One region of the Polaromonas sp. P1_E11 genome, then DNA from elsewhere that is predicted to be linked to it. Evidence: predicted binding sites of a transcription regulator. Region 1 holds the regulator's gene; each other region holds the start of a gene.

Region 1 (4,151 bases):
CGTAACGCCAAAAAGTAAGGCCCGGCAAAGCCAGGCCGGCGCCTGCCTTTCGAAAACCCGCCCTTTGCACGGCGGGTTTTTTTATGGCTTTTATGCCCCTACTTTTTCGGAGTAAGCCATTCCCGCAGCTGGCATGGCTACAATGACCCAACACCAAGCAGCAAGATTCGTGCCTTATGAAACACCCCATTTTTTCCCTCATCCTGCCGGTCATCCTGGCGCTGGGGTCGGCTTTCCCGGCCGCTGCCGAAAAAGCTGATCGGGACAAGCCCATGAACGCGGAAGCAGATGCCCTGCGTTATGACGACCTGAAGCAAACCAGCGTTTTTACCGGCAATGTGGTGATCACCAAGGGCACGACCATCGTGCGCGGCGAGCGCGTTGACGTCATGCAGGATCCCGAAGGCTACCAGCAGGCGGTGTCCATCGCGGCGCCCGGCAAACTGGCGTTTTACCGGAAAAAGCGTGACGGCGTAGACGAATACATCGAAGGCGAAGGCGAACGCATTGAATATGACAGCCGTGCCGACCTGGTGAAGTTCATCAAGCGGGCGGTGGTGCGCCGCTACAACGGCGCCACCCTGGTGGACGAAACCACTGGCAGCCTGATTGTTTACGACAACAACACCGATGTCTTCACCGTGGATGGGGGCGCGCAAAACCGTACGGCCAGCAACCCCACGGGGCGGGTTCGCGCCATGCTGTCACCCCGCGCGACAGCCTCGGCACCCGTCGCGGCGCCGCCCGCAGGCCCCGCCCCGGTTCTGCGCCCCAGCACGACGCTGGGCAATGAAAAGAACTAGAAAGAACTGCACAGATGGATGTGGTGACTGACACTTCAGCGGCCCCCGCCGCTCCTGCCCTGACCCCCAGCCGCCTTGTTGCGCAAGGTCTGCAAAAATCGTACGGCAGCCGCAAGGTGGTGCAGGACGTTTCGCTGTCCGTGCAAAAAGGCGAAGTCGTGGGCCTGCTGGGCCCCAACGGCGCGGGCAAAACGACCTCGTTCTACATGATCGTGGGCCTGGTGCGCGCCGATGCAGGCGAAATTTCCATCGACGGCGAATCGGTCGAGCACATGCCGATTCACCTGCGTGCCCGCCTGGGCCTGAGCTACCTGCCGCAGGAAGCGTCGATTTTCCGCAAGCTCACGGTGGAAGAAAACGTGCGTGCCGTACTGGAGTTGCAACTCGGCAAAACCGGAAAACCGCTGGGGCGCGCAGACATCGAGTCGCGGCTCGACGCCCTGCTGCAGGATTTGCGGGTAGATCATTTGCGCAACTCACCGGCACCGGCGCTCTCGGGCGGTGAACGCCGCCGGGTCGAAATCGCGCGGGCGCTGGCAACCCAGCCGCGCTTCATCCTGCTGGATGAGCCCTTTGCCGGTATCGACCCGATTGCCGTGATCGAAATCCAGCGCATCATCGGCTTCCTCAAATCGCGTGGCATCGGCGTGCTGATCACGGACCACAACGTGCGTGAAACACTGGGTATTTGCGACCACGCCTACATCATCAGCGACGGCCATGTGCTGGCGCAAGGCACACCGTCCGAGATCGTGAACAACGCCGATGTGCGCCGCGTCTACCTGGGCGAGCACTTCAAGATGTAGAACATGGTTCCCCCCTGTTGTCGCTCACTTCGTGTAGCTCCCGCCCCCCTCGAGGGGGCGACGCCTGCGGCCTGGCAAAGCCAGATCCGCGGCCCCGGCTTGAAAAATTCTTTCCGCTCTTTTATCAACGAGCCAAGTTAAACCTCCAGTGAAACAAGGTCTGTCACTCCGCGTCTCGCAGCATCTTGCGCTGACGCCCCAGCTGCAGCAGTCGATCCGGCTGTTGCAGCTGTCGACGCTCGAGCTGAGCCAGGAGGTCGAGCAGATGCTCGACGAAAACCCGTTTCTGGAAGTGTCGGAAGAGACGGCGGTGCGCGAAGAATTTGGACTGGAGCACATCAACACGCCGGTCAGCCAGGACAGCCGCGAGTTTGAATCTGCTACGGATTCGATAGCTGGCGGCGCAGACGAGACAAGCGCCGCAACCCCCAACGACGCAGAAGTCAGCGCGGAGCCCAAGCTCGAGGAAAGCTGGGAAGGCGATGGCTCGGTAGAAACCACACCTGACGACAGCGAGTGGGGAAGCGACGCACCGCCGCGCAAGAACAACAATGAAGAGAGCGAAGCCGAGGCCTCCGACCTCACGGGCAGCCATGAGTCGCTGCAGGACCACCTGCACCGGCAATCGCTGAGCTTGCGCCTGTCGGAGGAGGACCGTGCCGCGCTGCACTTCCTCATTGAATCGCTCAACGACGACGGCTACCTTGAAGACAGCCTGGCGTCGCTCGCGGCCGGTCTAGCAAAAGATGACATGGCGCAGGCGGAAGAGCTGGAGCAGCGTTTTGCGATGGCGCTCAAGCTGCTGCACCACATGGAGCCTGCCGGAGTCGGTGCGCGCAACCTGGCGGAATGCCTGAGCCTGCAGCTGCTGGACTGCAAGGACTGCGAAGAAACCCGCGCAGCCATTGCCATGTGCAAGCAACCGATGGAGCTGCTGGCCAAGCGCGACGTCAAGCGCCTGTCGCACCTGTGTGGGTTCACCGAAGCCGCCATCAAGGGCGCCATCACGGTGATTGGCCGGCTCGACCCCAAGCCCGGGCGCCGCTTTGTGAACGTGGAGCGCAACCTGATCGTGCCCGACGTCATCGTCATCAAATCGGGCCGCGGCTTCAAGGTTTCGCTCAATGGCGACGTGATGCCGCGCCTGCGCGTGCACGACATTTACGCCAATGCCCTCAAGCAGCACAAGGGCCAGGGCGGCCAGGCGCTGCAGCAGCGCCTGCAAGAGGCCCGCTGGTTCATCAAGAACATCCAGCAGCGCTTTGACACCATCCTGCGCGTGAGCAGCGCGATTGTGGAGCGGCAGAAAAACTTCTTCACGCACGGCGAGCTCGCCATGCGCCCGCTGGTGCTGCGCGAAATCGCCGACGAGCTGGGGCTGCATGAGTCCACCATCTCGCGCGTGACCACGGCCAAGTACATGGGTACGCCCTTCGGCACCTTCGAGCTCAAGTATTTCTTTGGCTCCGCGCTCGGCACCGAAACCGGCGGCAATGCCTCCAGCACGGCGGTGCGCGCGCTCATCAAACAATTCGTCTCGTCCGAAAGCCTCAAGAAGCCGCTCAGCGACAACCAGATTTCCGAGATGCTGAAGGAACAGGGCATTGAATGCGCGCGCCGCACCGTGGCCAAATACCGCGAAGCCTTGCGCATCGCCCCAGCCAATTTGCGCAAATCACTCTAGCCGCCCGATCAGGCCGCGCAGCCCCGCCCTTCAAAGTCAGTCATGAATCAACTCCAACTCTTTTTACCGTGCGCCGCAGGCGTCGAAACCCTGCTGGCCACCGAGGTCAAGCGTGTCACTGGTATTGACGGCAAAGCCTGGCGTGCCGGCGTGCAGCTTCAGGCTTCCTGGCGCGACGCGTTGCAGCTCAACCTGCACAGCCGGCTGGCGCAGCGCGTGCTGATCGAGCTGCAGCACAACCAGTACCGCAGTGAGCAAGACCTCTACAACGCTGCTGCCAACGTGGCCTGGGAAATCTGGTTCACGCCCAAGCAGACCTTCAAGGTCGAGATCACCGCCCAGCACAGCCCGCTGCAAAGCCTGAACTTCGCGGCGCTGAAGATCAAGGACGCGATTGCCGACCGTTTTCGCGCCAAGTTCGATGACGTGCGGCCCAGCGTCGACACGCGCTGGCCCGACGTGCGCATCTACGTGCACCTGACGACCGACACCGTCACGGTTTATATCGACACCTCGGGCGAGCCGCTCTTCAAGCGCGGCTGGCGTGAAGACAAGGGTGATGCGCCGCTGAAAGAAACCCTGGCCGCGGCCATGATTGCCGCCAGCGGCTGGGACCAGCTCTGTAAAGAAGGCGTGCCGCTTTATGACCCCTGCTGCGGCTCCGGCACCATTGCGATTGAAGCGGCGCAGATCGCCTGCAATATCGCGCCCGGCATCAATCGCCGCTTTGCCTTCCAGAAGTACTTGCCTTTCCAGGGCCATGTGTGGGACGGTCTGCTCGACCAGGCCGAGGCCGCCATCACCGAACCCACGGCCAAGGTGTTCGGCAGCGACGTGTCTTTCCGCATGGTCGACTTT
Region 2 (4,151 bases), on a different contig from region 1:
GAATCAGTTCTTTATTGGCCTGCGCCTGGTCGATCAGACGTTCTTCGCGCTCCTGCTTGGCCTGCTGCTCCAGCGGCAGCAGCTCCACAATCGCCTCGCCAGGCGTGTCGGTTTGCGCCACCACCACATGCACGGGCAGCGGTTCGTGGTTCAGTCGCTTGAGCCAGGCGTCGTAGCGCAGGGCGGCAAATTCATTGCTGCCAGCGCCTTCCAGCGCATTTTGCAGAATCAACGGCTCGGTAAAGCAATCGGGAAGCTGAGAGCCTTCAATGGTTCGCCGTGAAGTGCCCAGCGCATCTTCCAGTGCAGCATTGGCAAATACCACGGTGCCGTTGGTGCGCACCACAGCCACCAGCGTAGCCAGCAAGTCAAACGCCTGAAAGCGGGGGGGGAGTCCGGTGACCGGTACGGACGATAAAGCGGCGCGGATGGAGGGCTTATTCAAGCCATCCATTTTCCTCCAGAAGCCGGCTTGTCGCGGCTTATCGCCTTGGTTTAATTGACGACAGCGGCCGAAGCCGGGGCAGGCAGCCGGGAGATTTCGCGCTTCAGGCCGGCAATGTCGCTTTGATTGCGGGCGATGCTGTCCTTGAGCTCGGCCACGCGGTCCAGGTAGCGCTGGTAATTACGGCCCTCAATGCCCTGTTTTTCAGGCTCACCGTTGTTGAATTCTTTTTGCTGCTCGGCCAGCTTGGCTTCGGCCTTTTTCAACTCGGCCTCAAGGATGGCGCGCGAATCGTTGTCGCGGGCCCGCTGTTCGGGGCTGCCATCGGTGCGCGGGCCACTGGAGCCTGCGGCCGCAGCCACACGAACCGCGGCTTTGGGCACCGGCGTGCTCTGCATCACCGTCACATTGCCGCCGGACAGCAACTTGCAGCTCCGGTTTTGGGCATCTTTGGTGTTGTTGATGTATTCAGGGGCCGCACCTCCGATGCCTGCGCAGCGGTATACCTGCTGCGCCCATGCAGCATTCCCTGCGCCAGCCAGCAGCAACGACAAGGTAGAAAGCAATAAGGTGTGTTTCATAGGAACTCCCGATACCCAGGAAGGGCGAAGGACGGTCTATCAGTATGCGGCAAAGGTGCAAAAATACAAAGCCAGCAAACCCACAACCTGCCGGGGCAATAAAAAAGGACGGCATCTGCCGTCCTTTTTTGACCACAAACTGTACAAATAAACAGTTGGCGGCCGGAGCATTCTCCCCTGATTACAGGGAGTAGTACATCTCGAATTCGATGGGGTGGGTCGCCTGGCGCAGGCGGGTGACTTCACCCATCTTCAATTCAATGTAGGCGTCAATCATGCTGTCGGTGAACACTCCACCCTTGGTCAGGAAGCTGCGGCCCACGTCGAGTGCGTCCAGCGCCTGGTCCAGGCTGTGGCACACGGTTGGCACTTTTGCGTCTTCCTCGGGCGGCAGATGGTACAGATCCTTGGTGGCGGCTTCGCCCGGATGGATCTTGTTTTCCACGCCATCCAGACCCGCCATCATCAGGGCCGAGAAGCCCAGGTAAGGGTTCATCAGCGGATCGGGGAAACGTGCTTCGATACGGCGGCCCTTGGGATTGGCAACGTAAGGAATGCGGATCGATGCCGAACGGTTTTTGGCCGAGTAAGCCAGCTTGACCGGTGCCTCATAGCCAGGAACCAGACGCTTGTAGCTGTTGGTGCCTGGGTTGGTGATGGCATTCAGGGCACGTGCGTGCTTGATGATGCCGCCGATGTAGTACAGCGCGAAATCAGACAGGCCTGCATAACCGTCGCCGGCAAACAGGTTCTTGCCGTCTTTCCAGATGGACTGGTGAACGTGCATGCCGGAGCCGTTGTCGCCGACAACAGGCTTGGGCATGAAGGTGGCGGTTTTGCCGTAGGCGTTGGCCACGTTCTGTACAACGTATTTCAGGACTTGCGTCCAGTCGGCGCGCTGAACCAGCGTGCTGAAACGGGTACCGATTTCGTTCTGGCCGGCGCCGGCCACTTCGTGGTGGAACACTTCAACGGGGATGCCAAGCGATTCGAGGATCAGGGCCATCTCGGCGCGCATGTCTTGCGTGCTGTCGACAGGAGGCACGGGGAAATAGCCGCCTTTGACGGTCGGGCGATGGCCGCGGTTGCCGCCTTCGAGCTTGGCGCCCGAATTCCATGGCGCTTCGTATTCTTCGATCTTGAAGAAGGTACCCGACATGTCGGTATTCCAGCGCACGTCGTCAAAAATGAAAAATTCGGGCTCGGGACCGAAGTAAGCGGTGTCGCCCAGGCCGGAAGCCTTGAGGTAAGCCTCTGCGCGCTGCGCGATGGAGCGCGGGTCGCGGTCATAGGCCTTGCCGTCGGCGGGCTCGAGCACGTCGCAGCTCATGAACAGCGTGGTTTCTTCAAAGAACGGATCGATGTTGGCCGTCTTTGGGTCAGGCATCAGTTGCATGTCGGAGGCTTCAATGCCCTTCCAGCCGGCAATTGAGGAGCCGTCGAACGCATGGCCCGACGTGAATTTGTCTTCGTCAAAGTGGGACACGGGCACGGTCACGTGCTGTTCTTTGCCCCGGGTATCGGTAAAACGGAAGTCAACAAACTTGACTTCGTTTTCCTTGACCATTTTCATGACGTCTGCGACGGTCTTTGCCATCAAAATCTCCTGTTGCTGGATGGGTGGTTGAAAAATCTATTCGGGCTGTCGAATGCACTTTTTGTGCCACAGACATTGGCGCTTCAGTTTCCTGCCAAGCCTCGGATTGTGCCGCTGATTGTGCCGTGATCTGGCTTCACTTCCCGCCTTGGCACAGCCGAAAATACAAAAAACACCTGGCAGTAACAAATGCACCAATTAAGTGCGAATCGCTAAGTGCACATATTTGGGGCTGTTATTTAACGCACCAATTCGGGGCCGAATTTCAGGTCGAATTTGTGCAGCCCCGCCAGCATGACGGGATAGGCCCGGTTCACCGCTTCAGGGGCGCCTTTCACCCCGAGCTCAATATGCCGGCCATATTCAGGGTGATCCACGCTCGGCAGGCTGAAGACCTTGACGCCGGAATGCGCCGCTTCAATATCGAGCATCAAGGGCGTGAGCATGGCCTCCATGGACCCAAAAATGATCACTGACTTTTCGGTGTAGGCCGACTTTTGGTGCAGGTGGGTATAGCCTGAATCCAGCACGCCTTCAATCATGGGCCAGGCCATGACCGGGAAACCGGGCACAAAGTGAACGGCCCCCTGCCCCGCTCGGCAGGTAAAGCCGGGAATCTTGTTGTAAGGGTTCGAAATAATCTCCGCGCCGACCGGAAACACGCCCATGTTCAGGCGATGGATGTTGTCGTCCCGGTCAGGCTCGTAGGGCGTGCCCTGCTCTTTGGCCACATCCGCCATGCGTTCGAGGATCAGTGTTTTGGCCGTGGGATGCAGCGCAAGGTCAACGCCCAACGCTCTGGCGGCGCACTGCCGGGTGTGGTCGTCAGGGGTGGCGCCTATACCGCCGCAGGAAAAGACCACGTCGCCGTGTTCACGCGCGGCGGCAAAGGCCCGCGCCAGTGTTGCCGTGATGCGGGCAGGGTCGTCGCCCACATAGTCGGCATAGGCCAGCTGCAAGCCGCGCGCGCCCAGCAGTTCGATGGCTTTGGGCAGGTGTTTGTCGGCGCGTTTGCCGGAAAGGATTTCGTCGCCGACGATGATGAGGCCAAATTGTGGGGTCATGTTCAGGCTTGTCAGGTAACGGGTTCAGGGTTGTGATTCGGGCTTGCCGCCCAGCGAACCGAAGCTCGGCGCCGGGCCTGGAAGGGCTTCCGGGGCCAGTTCAGTTGCTATCGATTCAATAGCTGCTTGCGCAAGCGGGTCGGGCGCCAGGGCATTATTCTTCTTGCGAAGTTGTTCCAGGGCCGACAGCGTGTAGTGCGCAAACCAGAGCGAGGAAAACGCAAACACCAGGGTGTAGATCCAGATGGCCACCGGCACCAGGATGGGCGCCATGGCCACAAACATCGCGCCCGAGGCCCACAGCAGGCTGGGAGCCGCGCCGAGGTAGCCGCTGAACACACCGATCGCCAGCAACGGCAGGCGATGCTCCTTGAATATCTGGCGCCGCTCTTCACTGCTGGCGTGGTCCACCATGGCGTCATAAGACATGACACGGTAGGTCAGCCAGCCCCAGATCAGCGGAG
Region 3 (4,151 bases), on a different contig from region 1:
TGTTTATCGATTTTGTGGTCGAGGCCTTCGAGCGCGACCAGCTGGCCCGGCGCTTTGCCGGCGGCCCTGTGTAGACCGCGAACAGGTTCCCAAGAGGCCCGGTCGCCTGCAGGGGCGGCAGACTTCACCCACAATTCCTTTTTACGTTTCCGTATCTGCATCTCTTCGAAGGCAAAGACCCCCATGACCCAATCCCTCAAAGTCGCAGTGATGGGCGCTGGCGCCGTTGGTTGTTATTACGGCGGCATGCTGGCCCGAGCGGGACTTGACGTAACGCTGATCGCCCGGCCCCGGCATGCTGACGCCATCCAGAGCGACGGCCTGCACATGGAAACCCGCACTTTCGACGAGCATGTGCGCCTGGCCGCCAGCAGCGAACCCACCGCCGTGCAGGGTGCTGACCTGGTGCTGTTCTGCGTGAAATCCACGGACACCGAAGCTGCCGGTGCGCTGATCCGGCCGCACCTGGCGCCGGATGCGCTAGTGCTCTGCCTGCAAAACGGCGTAGACAATGCCGACCGCCTGCGCATTGTGTTGCCGCAGCACGCAGTGGCGGCCGCCGTGGTGTACGTGGCCACCGAAATGGCCGGCCCCGGCCACGTCAGGCACCATGGCCGCGGTGAGCTGGTGATTGAGCCGGCCAGCCAGAGCGAGGCGGTTGCGCAGGCCTTCACAGCGGCTGGTGTGCCAGTTGAAATCTCCAGCAATGTGCGCGGCGCGCTGTGGGCCAAGCTCATCCTCAACTGCGCCTACAACGCCGTCTCAGCCATCGCGCAGCTGCCGTACGGCAAAACCGTGGAAGGCGAGGGCGTGAAAGACGTCATGCGCGACGTGGTGGCCGAATGCCTGGCCGTGGCAGAGGCCGAAGGCGTGCAGGTGCAGGGCGACATGCATCTGGCCGTGGACAAACTGGCCGGCAGCATGCCCAACCAGTTGTCATCTACCGCACAAGACCTGGCGCGCGGCAAACCCACCGAAATCGACTACCTCAACGGGCTGGTCGTCAGGCGCGGTGAAGCCCTGGGTGTGGCCACGCCCGCCAACCGGGTGCTTTGGGCCCTGGTGAAGTTGATGGAAGGCAAGAAGCCATAGGGCCAGGGCAGAACACCATTCATCGCCACCGAAAGAAACATGGTCGAACTAACAGTTCTTGTCGAATTTGTAGCGCTGCAGCGCAGGCTGGTTGCCAGCCTTCTGTCGCTCTATCCTGAAATCACCAGGAACGAGTTGCTATTGGGGACTCCGTTCAAGGTGGAACTTTGCATGGATGCGCAGATGTGGGATGTATCAAGACATGGCGTAGGCGTGATGTTCAGGCGCCGGGATCCAAAGCCGAACCTCGTGGTGGACGTACACGTCGAAATCCAGAATCCCAACCGCCTTGATGCCTGGCGTCTGCAGCAGTTTGTTGAATCGAAGGGGGCGGTACTGGAATTTCCGAAGCGGAAGCGGTGCTGCGCAGTGGGGTCGGGGCAGGTATTTTGGTTGTATCGGAGGATGGAGGCTATCAACCAATAGGGGGATCTATGGAAAATGGTTCACCAGTTTTGGTGTCATGACCTAAGAAGGGCCACGATGCCTGAGACCGGAATCGAACCGGCAAGGGCACAACGACTAGAGGGGCCGATCCAAGTCTTCGGTCTCGAGCACCCGCCTGGCGCCGTATCAAGGGAAGGGTGCGGTTGGCACCAATATCAGCCTCTTGACATGGCGATGCACAAATTTGGGGCGGCGCAATCGCCTCCGCAGTGCCTTCAAGGGCCTGCAAGGCCGGATTCGCGGTGTTTTGTTAGCGGCACGGTATGTGCTTGCATCCCTCGGGTCAGGCTAACGAAGGCCTGCGCAGGGTGCAGCGAGTCTCGCGGTGCCCAATCGATCTGAATGGATAACGTCGTCCACTTCGGTCTTCATCTTTTTGAAGATCTCGAAGTGGATTTTTTTTTGCAAAAACAGGATTTAGAGGGATCGTATGGCTTATCTAGTGCCTTCGGAATTTGTGACCAAGATGGTGGATGCGGGTGAATCCAAAATCTTCATGTCCACCCGCGACACCGTTATCCGGGCCTACATGGCCGGCGCCATCCTGGCGCTGGCGGCCTGGTTCGCTGTCACCATCAACGTGCAAACCGGCCAGCCCCTGCTGGGCGCCGTGCTGTTTCCGGTGGGTTTTGTCATGTTGTACCTGTTCGGCTTCGACTTGCTGACCGGCGTGTTCGTGCTGTGCCCGCTGGCGCTGATCGACAAGCGTCCCGGTGTCACGGTCAAGGGCGTGCTGCGCAACTGGGGCCTGGTGTTCACCGGCAACTTTCTGGGCGCCTTCACGGTGGCCGTGATGATGGCGATCTATGTCACGAACGGCTTTTCGACCGAGCCCAGCGCCGTGGGCAAGGCCATCGGCGTTGTGGGCGAGAACCGCACGCTGGGCTACCAGAAGTACGGCGCCAACGGCATGCTCACATTGTTCGTACGCGGCATGCTGTGCAACTGGATGGTGTCGGCCGGCGTGGTCGGTGCGATGATCTCCACCCAGGTCAGCGGCAAGGTGATCGCGATGTGGATGCCCATCATGCTGTTCTTCTACATGGTCTTCGAGCACTCGATCGTGAACATGTTCCTGTTCCCATCCGGCCTGCTGCTGGGCGCGCACTTCACCATCATGGACTACCTGATCTGGAACGAAATCCCGACCGTGCTGGGCAACCTGGTGGGCGGCCTGGCCTTCACCGGCTTGACGCTGTATGCCACGCACATTAAAACCGGACCGACACGTTCCTTTAAATAATCTGCTTCCAAAACAAAAGCTCCCGCGCATGCAAGATGCAAAGATGCGCGGGGGCTTTGCCGGTACCCCACATGTCCAGTGAACTGAAGATATCGGCAGGTCAGTATTCGGACAAGGGCCGCAAGGAAACCAACCAGGATTTCCACGGCATCTATGTACCGAAAGAGCCGCAGCTGAGCGCCAAAGGCATTGCCATTGCATTGGCCGACGGCATCAGCAGCAGCGCCGTCAGCGATGTGGCCAGCCAGTACGCCGTCACCGGTTTCCTCGAAGACTATTACTGCACCTCGGAAGCCTGGTCGGTCAAGACGTCGGCTGAGCGGATTTTGAGCGCCACCAATTCCTGGCTGCATGCGCAAACGCAGAAAAGTCAGTACCGCTACGACAAAGACAAAGGCTATGTGTGCACCCTGAGCGCCATGGTCATCAAGTCGACCACCGCGCATATTTTTCATGTCGGTGATTCACGCATTTACCGCCTGCGCGGCAAGACGCTGGAGCAACTGACCAACGATCATCGCGTGTGGATTTCCCAGGGTCAAAGCTACCTCGGCCGCGCGCTGGGCTTCAAGCCGCAGCTGGAGATCGACTACCAGACCCAGCAGGTGGAACAGGGCGATATTTTTTTGCTGGTCACCGACGGCGTGTACGAACACGTCAGCGAATACGACATGGCCGGCCTCATCCACATCTGCGCCGACGAGCCTGGCGGGCTGGATATGGCCGCCAAATCCATCGTTGAAAAAGCCCTGGAGCGAGGAAGCGGCGACAACCTCACGGCGCAAATTGTTCGCGTTGATGAGCTGCCCAACGGGCAGGCCGGCGAGCTGCTCCAGCAGCTGTCGGGCTTGCCGCTTCCGCCCATTCTTGAGGCCAGGACGCAGTTTGACGGCTACACCATCATCCGCGAAGTACACGGCAGCAGCCGCAGCCACATCTACCTGGCCACAGACAACGAAACGGGCGAGCTTGTCATCCTTAAAACACCGTCGATAGATTTGGGTGGCGACCCGGCCTACCTTGAAAGGTTTTTGACGGAAGAGTGGATCGCCCGGCGCATCAACAGCGCGCATGTGCTGAAGCCTTATGTGCCGACCCGCAAGCGTCATTACGTGTACGTGGCCACCGAATACATCGACGGGCAAACACTGAGCCAGTGGATGATTGACAACCCCCGGCCCGGGCTGGAAGCCGTGCGCGGGCTGGTGGAGCAAATCGCCAAAGGCCTGCGCGCGTTTCACCGGCTGGAGATGTTGCACCAGGACCTGCGGCCCGAGAACGTCATGATCGACAAGACCGGCACGGCCAAAATCATTGACTTTGGTTCAACCCGCGTGGCCAGCCTCATGGAAGCAGACGCGCCCGGCGG

The links. The regulator sigma-54, encoded in region 1, starts transcription at its own class of promoters, with help from an activator protein. The targets are predictions, from matches to a motif close to TGGCANGNAANCTGCTTT.
Region 2: a site for sigma-54 is predicted at 2,675-2,692, ahead of glnA (type I glutamate--ammonia ligase). Genes of this name have one in related genera too.
Region 3: a site for sigma-54 is predicted at 1,794-1,811, ahead of AC1D11_RS14410 (formate/nitrite transporter family protein). Genes of this name have one in related genera too.

Annotation. Positions count from the first base shown of each region.
Region 1 covers NZ_JBFUBA010000005.1:99,258-103,408, forward strand. The annotation lists gene AC1D11_RS17680 (thiol:disulfide interchange protein DsbA/DsbL) at 1-18, shown strand, start outside; gene lptA (lipopolysaccharide transport periplasmic protein LptA) at 177-803, shown strand; gene lptB (LPS export ABC transporter ATP-binding protein) at 818-1,609, shown strand; gene AC1D11_RS17695 (RNA polymerase factor sigma-54) at 1,758-3,293, shown strand; gene AC1D11_RS17700 (THUMP domain-containing class I SAM-dependent RNA methyltransferase) at 3,336-4,151, shown strand, end outside.
Region 2 covers NZ_JBFUBA010000002.1:494,221-498,371, forward strand. The annotation lists gene glnL (nitrogen regulation protein NR(II)) at 1-454, opposite strand, end outside; gene AC1D11_RS09825 (hypothetical protein) at 496-1,026, opposite strand; gene glnA (type I glutamate--ammonia ligase) at 1,208-2,623, opposite strand; gene AC1D11_RS09835 (competence/damage-inducible protein A) at 2,863-3,687, opposite strand; gene AC1D11_RS09840 (EI24 domain-containing protein) at 3,712-4,151, opposite strand, start outside.
Region 3 covers NZ_JBFUBA010000003.1:135,723-139,873, reverse strand. The annotation lists gene AC1D11_RS14425 (LysR family transcriptional regulator) at 1-74, shown strand, start outside; gene AC1D11_RS14420 (ketopantoate reductase family protein) at 184-1,092, shown strand; gene AC1D11_RS14415 (DUF6896 domain-containing protein) at 1,132-1,518, shown strand; gene AC1D11_RS14410 (formate/nitrite transporter family protein) at 1,970-2,782, shown strand; gene AC1D11_RS14405 (bifunctional protein-serine/threonine kinase/phosphatase) at 2,854-4,151, shown strand, end outside.